DNA from 2 places in the Pantoea sp. S-LA4 genome. Region 1 is predicted to be linked to the other one. Evidence: predicted binding sites of a transcription regulator. Region 1 holds the regulator's gene; the other holds the start of a gene.
The links. Region 1 encodes PurR, which represses purine synthesis genes. Its sites were predicted from a motif close to CANGCAAACGTTTGCNTG; they were not measured.
Positions count from the first base shown of each region.

Region 1 (5,868 bases):
AATCTTGCTCAGCCGCCGCATCAACGCGCCACGCGTAATCCGCCTTCCACACCCCGACTGAATACTACCTGCCATAACTGAATATCACGGGCGCGAAACGCACCGGCACAGGCGTTGAGATAGTAGGAGAACATGCGTTTAAAACGTTCGCCGTAGCTCTCCGCCAGTTGCGGCCAGGCCTGGATAAAGCGCTCATGCCACGCCATCAGGGTCGTGTCGTAATCGGCGCCAAAGTTATGCCAGTCTTCCAGAATAAAATGGGGCTCGCTGGCGTCAGCAATATGTCGAACGGAAGGCAGACAACCATTCGGGAAAATATATTTATCGATCCAGGGATCAACATTCATATCGGTTTTAATCGCACCGATAGTATGCAGCAGGAAAATACCGTCTGGCTTTAAATTACGGTCCACGACATCGAAATAGGTGGCGTAATTTTTCGGTCCGACATGTTCAAACATGCCGACCGAGACAATACGGTCAAACTGCTCATTCAGGTCGCGATAATCCTGCAATAAAATAGTGACGTCTAAACCTTCACAACGCTGTTGTGCCAGCTTCTGCTGTTCGGCGGAAATGGTAACGCCGTGAACTTTCACGCCATAATGACGGGCGGCAAATTCGGCCAGTCCTCCCCAGCCGCAGCCAATATCCAGCAGCGACATGCCAGGCTCCAGCCCTAATTTACGGCAGATCATATCCAGCTTCGCTTCCTGCGCAGCGGCCAGCGTCGTGGCCTCTTTCCAGTAGCCGCAGGAGTACTGCATATAGGGATCAAGCATCAGAGAAAACAAATCGTTTCCTAAATCGTAATGCTCTTTACCGACAATCCAGGCGCGTTTTTTCGACTGGAGATTAGTTAAGCGCGCCGCGGCAATACGCAGCGTATCTTTAAAGTGATGAGGGAGTTGCTGATCCAGTTTATGTTTGAGTACGTGGTGGAAAAATATATCCAGCCGATCGCATTCCCACCAGCCATCCATATAACTCTCGCCCAGACCCAGCGATCCTTCCTGCAGGACACGTTTAAAGAAGTCAGGATTTTTCACCTGAATATCCCAGCTCCGTGAGCCATTAATTTCGATATCCGCTTTTTCCAGCAATTCGTGAACGATGCGATACCAATGGTTTTCTTCGAGGCTCACTTCTTCTACATACGATGAACTCATAGCTTCTCCACCACCTGTCCAATCTTAACCTGAAAAAGAATAGTCAATTTCTTCAGGAATTGAGAAAAGTCACGGATGACTCCGTAAACCAGAGATCTGGCGTGATACAGAGGATTGAAACGGTTCAAAAGCATCAGGCACGGTAACAGTAACGCGCGCGCAGACGCCATCCCGGCAACCCGGTTGCCAATCAGTTTGTTACGTTATTATGTTGTTGATTTGTAGCAGAATTATTGACCCGAATGAGTATATTCTCACGCGGGTCAATATTCAATGACTTATTGTTAGGTTGCTAACTAAAAATCATTGCCTCAGTGATTATCCTGGCAGGCGGTCGTGGGGGTGGCAACATCAGATTGTGCGTTTGTCACCCGCTGCAGCGCGAAGCCGAGCAGGGCGAGCAGAATGGTCAGGGCCATTATCAGGGTTGTGGTCAGCAGTGGCTGGGTTAATCCGGCGGAGACGGCCAGGCTGGCGGCAAAGCATAATCCCAGCTGTAGCGTATTCTGCAGCGCAGCGGCTTTACCGGTCGCATCCGGGAAAGGCATCAGTGCGGCGGAGACCACAATCGGATAGATAGCACCGTTAGCCAGCGCCATGCCGCAGAACGGCAGCAGCAGGCTCAGCAGCGTACTGTGGCCGGAGAGTGCGACGGCAAACAGCGCCAGGATGCTCAGACTGTAGACCGCCAGCAGCCACGGCAGCAGCTGCGCCCCTTTAAAACGGTTAAGCAGGGCACGGCAGCCGAAGCCACCAATCAGGAAGGCAACCGTCTGCGGCAGATAACTCAGACCAATATCGGCGGGCGACAGGCCCAGATCGGCCAGAATAAAGGGTGAGCCGGTCAGCCAGGCGAAAAAGCTGGCGGAACAGGCGGAATAAATCAGTACGTTACCACTGTAAACCCGGGATTTAAGCAGGGTAAAAAAGCCCGGATTTGCGCCCTGGTTGCCCGTTGCTTTGCGGCCCGACGGCAGGCGCAGCGTCGTGAGGATCAAGGCCAGCGCAATCAGCGTCAGCACCAGGAAGATCGAACGCCAGTGGAAATGACCAATCAGCCACGCGCCTAATAGCGGTGCCAGGGCTGGCGAAAGCGCCACCAGCGGCATGATGGTGGCAAACACCTTATTAGCACGTGCGGCCGGATAGCGATCGACCACCAGCGCCTGCCAGCTGACAGCGGCCGCACAGACGCCAATCGCCTGAACAAAGCGCAGCGCCAGCATCAGAAAAATATCCTCTACCCACAGCATACCGGCACAGCCGACGGCGAACAGCGCCAGTCCAGCCAGCAGCACCGGCTTACGCCCGATGCGATCGGAGAGCGGACCCCAGAACAGCTGGCCGCAGGCAAAACCGGCCAGGAACAGGCTCATGCTGGCACTGATCAGGCCTGGCGAGGTATTGAAAGTTTGCTGCATCGCGCCAAACGCGGGCAGGTACATATCGGTGGCTAAAAAGCCCAGCATGCTCAGCAGAGCGAGATAAGGCATAAATCCTTTTGACGGTGACATCTGATTCTCATTTTGCAGGTTGAACGCGGCAGAGTGTAAAAGGTGCGTTTGCCGCTGTGAAACGCTAATATTTGCCGATTGCTGTTAAAAAATTTGAAGGCAGAATATGTGGTCAGAATATGCGTTAGAAGTGGTGGATGCCGTGGCGCGCGGTGGCAGCTTCAGCGCGGCGGCGCAGGAGCTGCATCGGGTGCCGTCGGCTATCAGCTACACGGTGCGCCAGCTGGAGACCTGGCTGGCGGTTCCGCTGTTTGAACGTCAGCATCGTGAGGTGGTATTAACCCCTGCGGGAGAGCATTTTGTCCGGGAAGGGCGCAGCGTCATCAAAAAAATGCTCGCCACCCGCCGCCAGTGTCAGCAGCTGGCCAACGGCTGGCGCGGGCAGTTAAGTATTGCGGTGGACTGTATCGTCAAGCCGCAGCGTACCCGACAATTAGTGAAGGATTTTTACCGGCACTTTCCTGACATGGAGTTGCACATCAGTTATGAAGTGTTCAACGGCGTCTGGGATGCGCTGGCGGATGGCCGGGTGGAGGTTGCTATCGGCGCGACTCAGGCGATCCCGGTCGGCGGCCGCTTTGCCTTTCGCGATATGGGGACGCTCAACTGGCGCTGCGTGGTCGCGAACCACCATCCGCTGACGGAAGTGAGCCAGATAGATGACGATACCCTGCGCAGCTGGCCGTCGCTGGTTCTGGAAGATACTTCGCGCGCGCTGCCACGCCGGATGACGTGGACGCTCGACAACCAGCGTCGGCTGGTGGTGCCGGAATGGCAGACCGGGCTGGATTGCGTACTGGCGGGATTGTGCGTGGCGATGGTGCCTGGTCATCTGGCCCGGCCGTTGCTGGACAGCGGCGCGCTGGTGGAGCTGACCCTGCCGGTGGCTTTTCCGGAGAGTCCCTGTTGTGTCAGCTGGGCGGAAGATCGCGCATCACCGGCGACCGGCTGGTTACTCAGCTATCTGGGTGATGCGCAAACGCTTAATCAGGAGTGGTTAAGCGAAGATTAACGGCGGTAGTCGCGGAACGGACCATCAGCTACGGAACGACGTTCAATCAGGGTTGGATGCACTTCGATGGTCTGAGAAATCTCACGTTTGCTGGTGATGCGATCCAGCAACATCTCCAGCGCTTTCTCACCCAGCTGCGCTTTCGGCTGATGAACGGTGGTCAGCGCCGGCGCGAAGTAGCGCGCGTTGCGCACATTGTCATAGCCGATCACCGAAATGTCCTGCGGCACGCGCAATCCCATCTCATCGGCGGCGCAAATCGCCCCCATCGCCATGATATCGCCACCACAGAACACCGCGGTCGGGCGCTGTTTCTGCGACAGGATCTGCTGCATTGCCTGATAGCCCGATTCAGGTTCAAAGTCACCCTGGACAATCCACTCGGCACGCGGCTGAATACCCGCTTCTTCCAGCGCCTTCAGGAAGCCGGCGTGACGTCCGCCTCCGGTGTTGCGCTCCATCTGGCCGGGGATGGCGCCAATCTCGCGATGGCCACGCTCAATCAGATAACGCCCGGCGAGATAACCGCCCTGAAACGCATTGTCCAGCACCGTGTCGGTAAAGTCGGCGCGGGATTCGCCCCAGTCCATTACCACCATCGGGATGTTACGGTTCTCTTCCAGCATTTTCAGCAGATCGTCCGGATACTCAGAGCACATCACCAGCAGCCCATCGACGCGCTTTTGCGCCATCATGCTGAGATAGGCGCGCTGCTTCTGCAGATCATTGTGCGCATTACCCAGAATCAGGGTATAGCCTTTGTCGAAACAGTGGTTTTCCACTGCTTCAATAATTTCAGCAAAGTAGGGCGCTTCGCTGGAAGTCGCCAGCAGGCCCAGCGTTTTGGTGTGATTCACCTTCAGGCTGCGCGCCACGGCGCTGGGCGAATAGTGCAGTTCCTGAATCGCCTGCCAGACGGCGTTGCGCGTCTCTTCAGCGACAAAACGCGTTTTATTGATGACGTGCGAAACGGTGGTCGTTGAGACGCCGGCGCGTTTTGCCACATCTTTAATTGTTGCCATTAAAATCGGACTCCAGGGCTTATCTAACGCAATGATAAGCATAATGTTAAACGTTTGCGTCTGCTCAGGGTTTTCTGCGCAATTATGCAGGTTTTCTGACCGGTAAACAGGGCGACTGGCGGGTAATGAGCGCCTGAAAAGAGAGCAAACGGAACCGGGGCTGCGCGCGTTGCGCAACAAAGGCAGGATTCTAACAAGGCTGGGCGGATAAAACGAGATTTTTACCCGGTCCTGTGGGAAAATGGCTTAACCCCACAAAAATTGTGACTAAGGAGAGTTAAATGAGTACCGATTTGAAACTGGCGCTGATGACTACCGTCGGCTGCCTGCTGATGATTGTCGCTTTTAGCTTCACCGCGATTCTGCACTGATCGAAAAAGCCGGGCATGGCCCGGCTTTTTGCTGTCTGGCGATCGCTCAACGGCTGCGTTAGCGAATGGTCTTTGGCGTCATGACCCGACGCGCACCAATATAGTGGCGCTGCCAGTAGTCTTCACCCAGCGCACTGATCTGAATATCTTTGCCGGTACGCGGTGACTGAATGAATTTGCCGTTGCCGAGATAAACCCCAACGTGATCGGCGGTGCCGCGGCCATTGATGCGGAAAAAGACTAAATCGCCTTTCTCCAGTGACTCACGTTTAACCGGCGCGGCGTCGCGCAGATGGAACATCTCATTGGCGGTGCGCGGGATCTTGAACTTGACCAAATCTTTATAGGCGTACCAGACCAGGCCGCTGCAATCAAAACCGGTATGCGGTGAGGTGCCACCCCATTGATAAGGTTTGCCCAACTGGCCCATCAGCTTGGTCATCGCCGTTTCGCGCGCTTTCTGGTAACGCTGACGATGTGACTTGCTCATTTTAATGGTGCCGGTGTCACTGCTGCTGGCGTCAACGGTTTTAAGCGAACGCTGGTGGCCGTAGCGTTTTTTACTGGCCGTTTTCAGGGAGGTTTTACTTTTCTTAGCGGGAAGATGGCTGGCGGTGAGTTCGCTTTTTTTCTGTTTTTTGACTTTGAGCTTCTGAACCGGACTGACGCGTGTTTTCTTTGCCGCCGTTTTCAGCGGGCGACGCTTGCGGCGCTCATCTTCGCGCGCACTCTTTTTCTCTGCTTTATGCGAACTGACATTCACCGGCGCCTGCGGTGAGG
Region 1 covers NZ_JBTLRC010000002.1:1,492,061-1,497,928, forward strand. The annotation lists gene cfa (cyclopropane fatty acyl phospholipid synthase) at 21-1,169, opposite strand; gene punC (purine nucleoside transporter PunC) at 1,481-2,683, opposite strand; gene punR (DNA-binding transcriptional activator PunR) at 2,790-3,695, shown strand; gene purR (HTH-type transcriptional repressor PurR) at 3,692-4,717, opposite strand; gene cydH (cytochrome bd-I oxidase subunit CydH) at 4,999-5,088, shown strand; gene ACX3P5_RS07850 (C40 family peptidase) at 5,147-5,868, opposite strand, start outside.

Region 2 (5,868 bases), 240 kb from region 1:
CCCAGATTAGCGCGCCAATCACCGCGGCCACAGCCAGCAGTGCCAGACCAGCGCGGCGGGCCAGTGAAGCATTTTGCATAAGGGACTCTCCCTGATTACGATCTCAATTGTTATACCCATCACTAGCAGCCCGACAGAAGCAGCAAAACCCGCCGCCGCTTCCAATACCGAAACTGCGATAAAATGCACATCAAATGACTGTTTATCGACGATTTTTAACTGAACGCTGAAAAACAGGCTTTAATGCTATAGCAGCCCTAAGCGAGCCGCGCTAGCTTTAACGCCCTAAAGCAGTCGGTGAAAAACAGGTTAAAATAGTGTTAAGGCCGCGTGGTGATTGGGCTAACACATCAATGAAAATTTTTCATCGACTTTTGGTGACAACGTCACACATTGCGCCCGTGATGCGCACTGACGGGAAACTGCATTCACTCAATCTGCGCTAGTGTTGCAGCTTAAAAAAGGATCTCTATGACTGAAAGCGCACAGATTCAGACCGGGCACCGCCACTGGATTTTAATCGCCTGTATGCTGGCCATGTTTATGGCGGCGATTGAGGTCACCATTGTTGCCACCGCGATGCCGACCATCATTGCTGAACTGGGCGGCTTTTCGCAGTTTGGCTGGGTATTCTCCATCTATCTGCTGACGCAGGCGGTCAGCGTCCCGCTCTACGGACGACTGGCGGATATCTATGGCCGTAAGCGGATGTTTTTTATCGGCACCACGCTGTTCCTGATCGGCTCGGTGTTGTGTGGCTTTGCCCATACCATGACCTGGCTGATTCTGTTCCGCGCTTTTCAGGGACTGGGAGCCGGTGCCATCATGCCGCTCAGCTCAACTATCGTGGCGGACATCTACTCACCGCGTGAGCGCGCCAGCGTGCAGGGCTGGCTCTCAAGCGTCTGGGGCGTGGCCGCCATCGTCGGTCCGCTGACCGGCGCCTGGCTGGTACAGCACTTCAGCTGGTCGGTGATTTTCTGGGTCAATCTGCCGATAGGGCTGATCAGTATGCTGATGCTGGCGCGCTGGTTACCGGCGCATCAACAGGAGGCGCAGGCGCAGCCGCTGAACCTGGCGGGCAGTGGCTGGCTGATGCTGTGCGTCAGCGCACTGCTGGTTGCGCTGCTGCAGGCTGAACAGCTGGGCTACTGGCTGATCCCGTTCCTGCTGTTTTCCCTGTTTGCTGGCTGGCGGCTCAAGCGCCACGAGCAGCAGGCTGACGCACCGTTGTTCCCACTGATTATCTGGCGCAGCCGGCTGATTATTGCCGGTAACGCCGGCAACCTGATCATCGGGGCCGCCATGATGGGGATCAGCGCTTTTCTGCCGACCTGGATTCAGGGTATCGGCGGCGGTTCGCCACTGCAGGCGGGCAGTGCGCTGGCGATGATGTCGATTGGCTGGCCGCTGGCCAGTACCCTGAGCGGCCGTCTGATGCTGCGCACCTCATACCGTTTCACCGCACAACTGGGCGCGCTGTTGCTGATTACCGGCAGTGGATTACTGCTGCTGTTGCAGCCTGACAGTTCGTTGTATCAGGCGGGCTTTACCGCGTTTGTCATCGGTACCGGTATGGGCATGACCAGCACCACCTTTCTGGTATCGGTACAGAATCAGGCGGATTACCAGATTCGCGGCATCTGTACCGCCTCGATTATGTTCAGCCGGATGATGGGTTCGGCGATTGGCACCGCCATCATGGGCGCGGTGCTGAACCTCAATCTGCAGTGGCGACTGCCGCAGGCGCAGGACCCGGTGCAGCAGATTATGGCGGATGAGAGTCGGCGTCAGCTGGCCCCGGAGACGCTACAGCAGATGGTGCAGGCGATTGCGAGCTCACTGCATTGGGTGTTTGTGGTGGCACTGGTGATAGCGCTGTTTGCGCTGGGCGTGGCGTGGATGATGCCGCGTCAGCGGCCGGAACATGCAGAATAGCGGAGCAGGGCGACAGGTCGTCGCCCTGGCAATTTACTGTGCGGGCGCGTCCTGTGAACTGCCGGCACTGTCTGGCACGCTGGCGTCATCGTCACGCCCCATGCGCTTATAAACAATCTTTTGTGTGTCGTTCTCACAATGTCCCACCACCTGACCGCCAGCCTGATCAACCTGATCGTTGGCGACGATGTCGAGACTAAAACCCGATTCGGGCACACCGTTCTGAATAATTTTCTGGCTGATCTCGGTTTTTACCGATTCACAGGATGCCTGTGCCAGTACCGGCAGCGCAAACAACGTCGCGGTTAACAAAACCCTCTGTAGCTTCATCACGTATTCCTTATGTTAGTTGTCCGTCATTACTATAGCTGAAAATCAGGGTGCAATCGGTCGGCCGGAGCGGCGATCCAGACAACGCAGGGTATTCGGCTCCCAGTAGGCGTTGAGATTCAGGCTCTGCTCACACTTATCGCGGGTATCAAAAGCACGATCGGTCTTATCAAACTCCTTCTCAACGCGGCTGTTCACTTTGTTACGCAGCATCCGCGTGTCATTCCACTGCTCTTTATCCTGACGCGCCGCTTCATTACTGGCGGCGCTGCTGCCATCTTCAATGATCAGGCGATTGGTGGTAGCGCTGGCATTGAATGCTGCCGCTGACAGCAGGCTCACCAACAGGACCGGGATAAATTTTTTCATTGCGCTTTCCTTCAGTTAACGCAGACATCACCAATGGGAACGGCTGTTGCCGCGGGTAGCCTTAGTATATCATCGCCGTTTCTTTGCTCACCAGCCGTGAGTGGTTTGTTTACGTTTATGAGAGGTCGGGATGCTGATCAAAACCGCCGTGCTGTTTTTTATCACCGCGCTGGCGGAAATCATCGGCTGCTTCCTGCCGTGGCTGTGGCTGAAAAAGGGCGGCTCCGTCTGGCTGCTGCTGCCCGCCGCCGCCAGCCTGGCGCTGTTTGTCTGGCTGTTAACGCTGCATCCCGCGGCCAGCGGACGGGTGTATGCCGCCTATGGCGGGGTTTACGTGCTGACTGCACTGCTGTGGTTACGGGTGGTCGATGGGGTGAAACTCAGCGCCTGGGACTGGAGCGGGGCGATCGTCGCCTTTATCGGTATGCTGATTATCGTGCTGGGCTGGGGACGCGGATAGGGCCAGCCGGTGCGGCTGGCCCTGAGGGTTACGGCTTGTGCACCTTGAGACCGGCCAGCGTCTGGCTGACGGGCATCATCTCAAGGGTATTGATGTTGACATGCTTAGGCAGCGTGGCGACCCAGTAGACCGCTTCGGTGACATCTTCCGGCGTTAAAGCGGTGGCGCCTTCATAGACCTGGCCCGCTTTATCATCGTCGCCCTTGAAGCGCACGTTAGAGAACTCGGTGCCGCCGACCAGTCCCGGCTCGATGTCGGTGACGCGCAGCGCCGTGCCGTGCAGATCGGTACGCAGATTCAGGCTGAACTGACGCACAAAGGCTTTGGTCGCGCCATAGACGTTGCCACCGGCATAAGGCCAGCTACCGGCGATTGAACCGATATTGATCACATGGCCGACGTTACGCTCCACCATCTGCGGTAGCAGGGCGCGCGTCATATAGACCAGCCCTTTGGTGTTGGTGTCGATCATGTTTTCCCAGTCTTCGACGTTGGCGCGGTGCGCGGGCTCAATCCCCAGCGCCAGACCGGCGTTATTCACCAGCACGTCGATGTCACGCCAGTCGGCAGGCAGCTGATTCACCGCCTCTTCAATTGCCGCGCGGTTCCGCACATCAAGCTGCACGGTATAAAGATGCTCGCCCAGCTCATCTTTCAGCGCTTTCAGCCGCTCGGCACGCCGTCCGCTGGCAATCACTTTGTGACCATTTGCGATAAAGCGACGGGTGATGCTTTCACCAAAACCGGCGGTCGCGCCGGTGACAAAAATAATCATCTCACTGTTCCTTATGCCATTTTCAGAGTCGATGGCTTCACCATAGCATTTCATTTCCGCTTGCGCCCGCCGAAAAACCGATCGGGTTGTAAAGGCATTTTACCGGCCCGTCAGCTGCGCTGTTTTGGGGCGCACTGCACACAAACGGGGCAGAGCAGGCGCGCATTCAGCCGCTTAAACCCACCCGATTCGTGACGAGCTTGCCAGGCAACCGATTGCGACTGCCAGGCAATCGGTTGCGGGGCCCTATTGCCCTGCATCAGTTGCGCAACAAGCAAGATTTTACTTAACTATTTGATAGTAAAAGTAAAAGTGGTGATTACAATCTGGCACGGCAGTTGCAACAGGGTATTAAGGCAATCATCTGCATAATGAAAAGAAGGCCGCAGTGCTTTCAGAAAGGAAAAGTCATGTCACCAGCGACAGATACGGCGATACGCGCCAGTTTTTTTGACTTCACCTCGGTGGCGGACCAGCCCGACGGGCTGCTCTCTGCCGCGCGCTATCTGGAGGATGGCGTGCTGCGGCTGCGCGACGGACGCGTGGTGGGGTTAGCGCCGTGGGAGGCGTGCAGCGCCGCACTGGCGGGTCAGCCGATCATTGACCTGCGCGGCAAGCTGATCGTACCGGGCTTCGTCGATACCCACATTCACTATCCGCAGACCGAAATGATCGGCGCGTTCGGCGAACAGCTGCTGGAGTGGCTCAACCACTATACGTTTCCGGTGGAGGCGCAGTATCACTGTCCGGACCACGCGGCCCGGATGTCGGCCTTTTTCCTGCATCAGCTGCTGTCGAATGGCACCACCAGCGCGCTGGTGTTTGGCACCGTGCATCCCCAGTCGGTTGAGGCGCTGTTCAGCGCGGCGGAAGCGCTGAACATGCGGCTGATTGCCGGCAAAGTGATGATGGATCGTAACGCGCCTGACAATCTGACCGAAACCCCGGAACAGAGTTATCAGCAGACCCGCGCGCTGATTGAGCGCTGGCACCAGCGCGGACGACTGAGCTACGCGCTGACGCCGCGTTTCGCCCCGACCTCCTCGCCACAGCTGCTGGAAAAAGTGCAGCAACTGCGGCAGGAGTTCCCGGATACCTGGCTGCATACTCATCTGAGCGAAAATCCGCAGGAGGTCGCCTGGGTGAAGCAGCTGTTCCCGGAGCGCGCCGGCTACCTTGATGTCTACCATCACTATCAGCTCACCGGGCGTCGCAGCGTGTTTGCTCACTGCGTCCATCTCGACGACGGCGAATGGCAATGCCTGCACGACACCGATTCCACCATCGCTTTCTGCCCGACCTCAAACCTGTTTCTTGGCAGCGGGCTGTTTAACCTTAAACGCAGCTGGCAGCAGGGCGTTAAAGTCGGTATTGGCACCGATGTGGGCGCCGGCACCACCTTCAGCATGCTGCAAACGCTGGGCGAAGCCTACAAAGTGGGCCAGCTGCAGCAGTATAAGCTGAGCGCCGCCGAAGCCTTTTATCACGCCACGCTGGGCGGCGCGCGGGCGCTGGATCTCGATCACGCCATTGGCAATTTCAATCCGGGTAAAGAGGCGGATTTTGTGGTGCTCGATCCGGCAGTTTCCGCCTTACAGACTTTGCGTATCGGCAACAGCAAAGATATCTGGGAAAAACTGTTTGTTCTGATGACGCTCGGCGATGACCGCAATATCGCCCAGACCTGGGTCAACGGGCGTCCGGTATGGCAGCGCGATGCGGGAGAGCAAGCGGCATGATCCAGTTCCTGTTAAATAATCAATTAGTTACCGAAGAAGCGTTAGATCCGAATCTGACGATACTTAACTATCTGCGCGGTCATCTGCGCCGCACCGGTACCAAAGAGGGCTGCGCCTCAGGTGACTGCGGTGCCTGTAGCGTCACGCTCGGTAAAGCGGTCAATGGCGCGATGCATTATGAAACGGTCAATAGCTGTCTGACGCTGGTCTCCACGCTACAGGGCAAGCAGCTGATCACCGTCGAGGATCTGCGTCAC
Region 2 covers NZ_JBTLRC010000002.1:1,728,238-1,734,105, reverse strand. The annotation lists gene ACX3P5_RS08980 (ABC transporter permease) at 1-79, opposite strand, end outside; gene ACX3P5_RS08975 (MDR family MFS transporter) at 472-1,938, shown strand; gene ACX3P5_RS08970 (DUF1161 domain-containing protein) at 1,972-2,268, opposite strand; gene ACX3P5_RS08965 (DUF1283 family protein) at 2,314-2,637, opposite strand; gene ACX3P5_RS08960 (YnfA family protein) at 2,771-3,097, shown strand; gene ydfG (bifunctional NADP-dependent 3-hydroxy acid dehydrogenase/3-hydroxypropionate dehydrogenase YdfG) at 3,126-3,872, opposite strand; gene guaD (guanine deaminase) at 4,283-5,611, shown strand; gene xdhA (xanthine dehydrogenase small subunit) at 5,608-5,868, shown strand, end outside.
Region 2: guaD (guanine deaminase) is a predicted target of PurR. The motif match lies at 4,077-4,094, and genes of this name have one in related genera.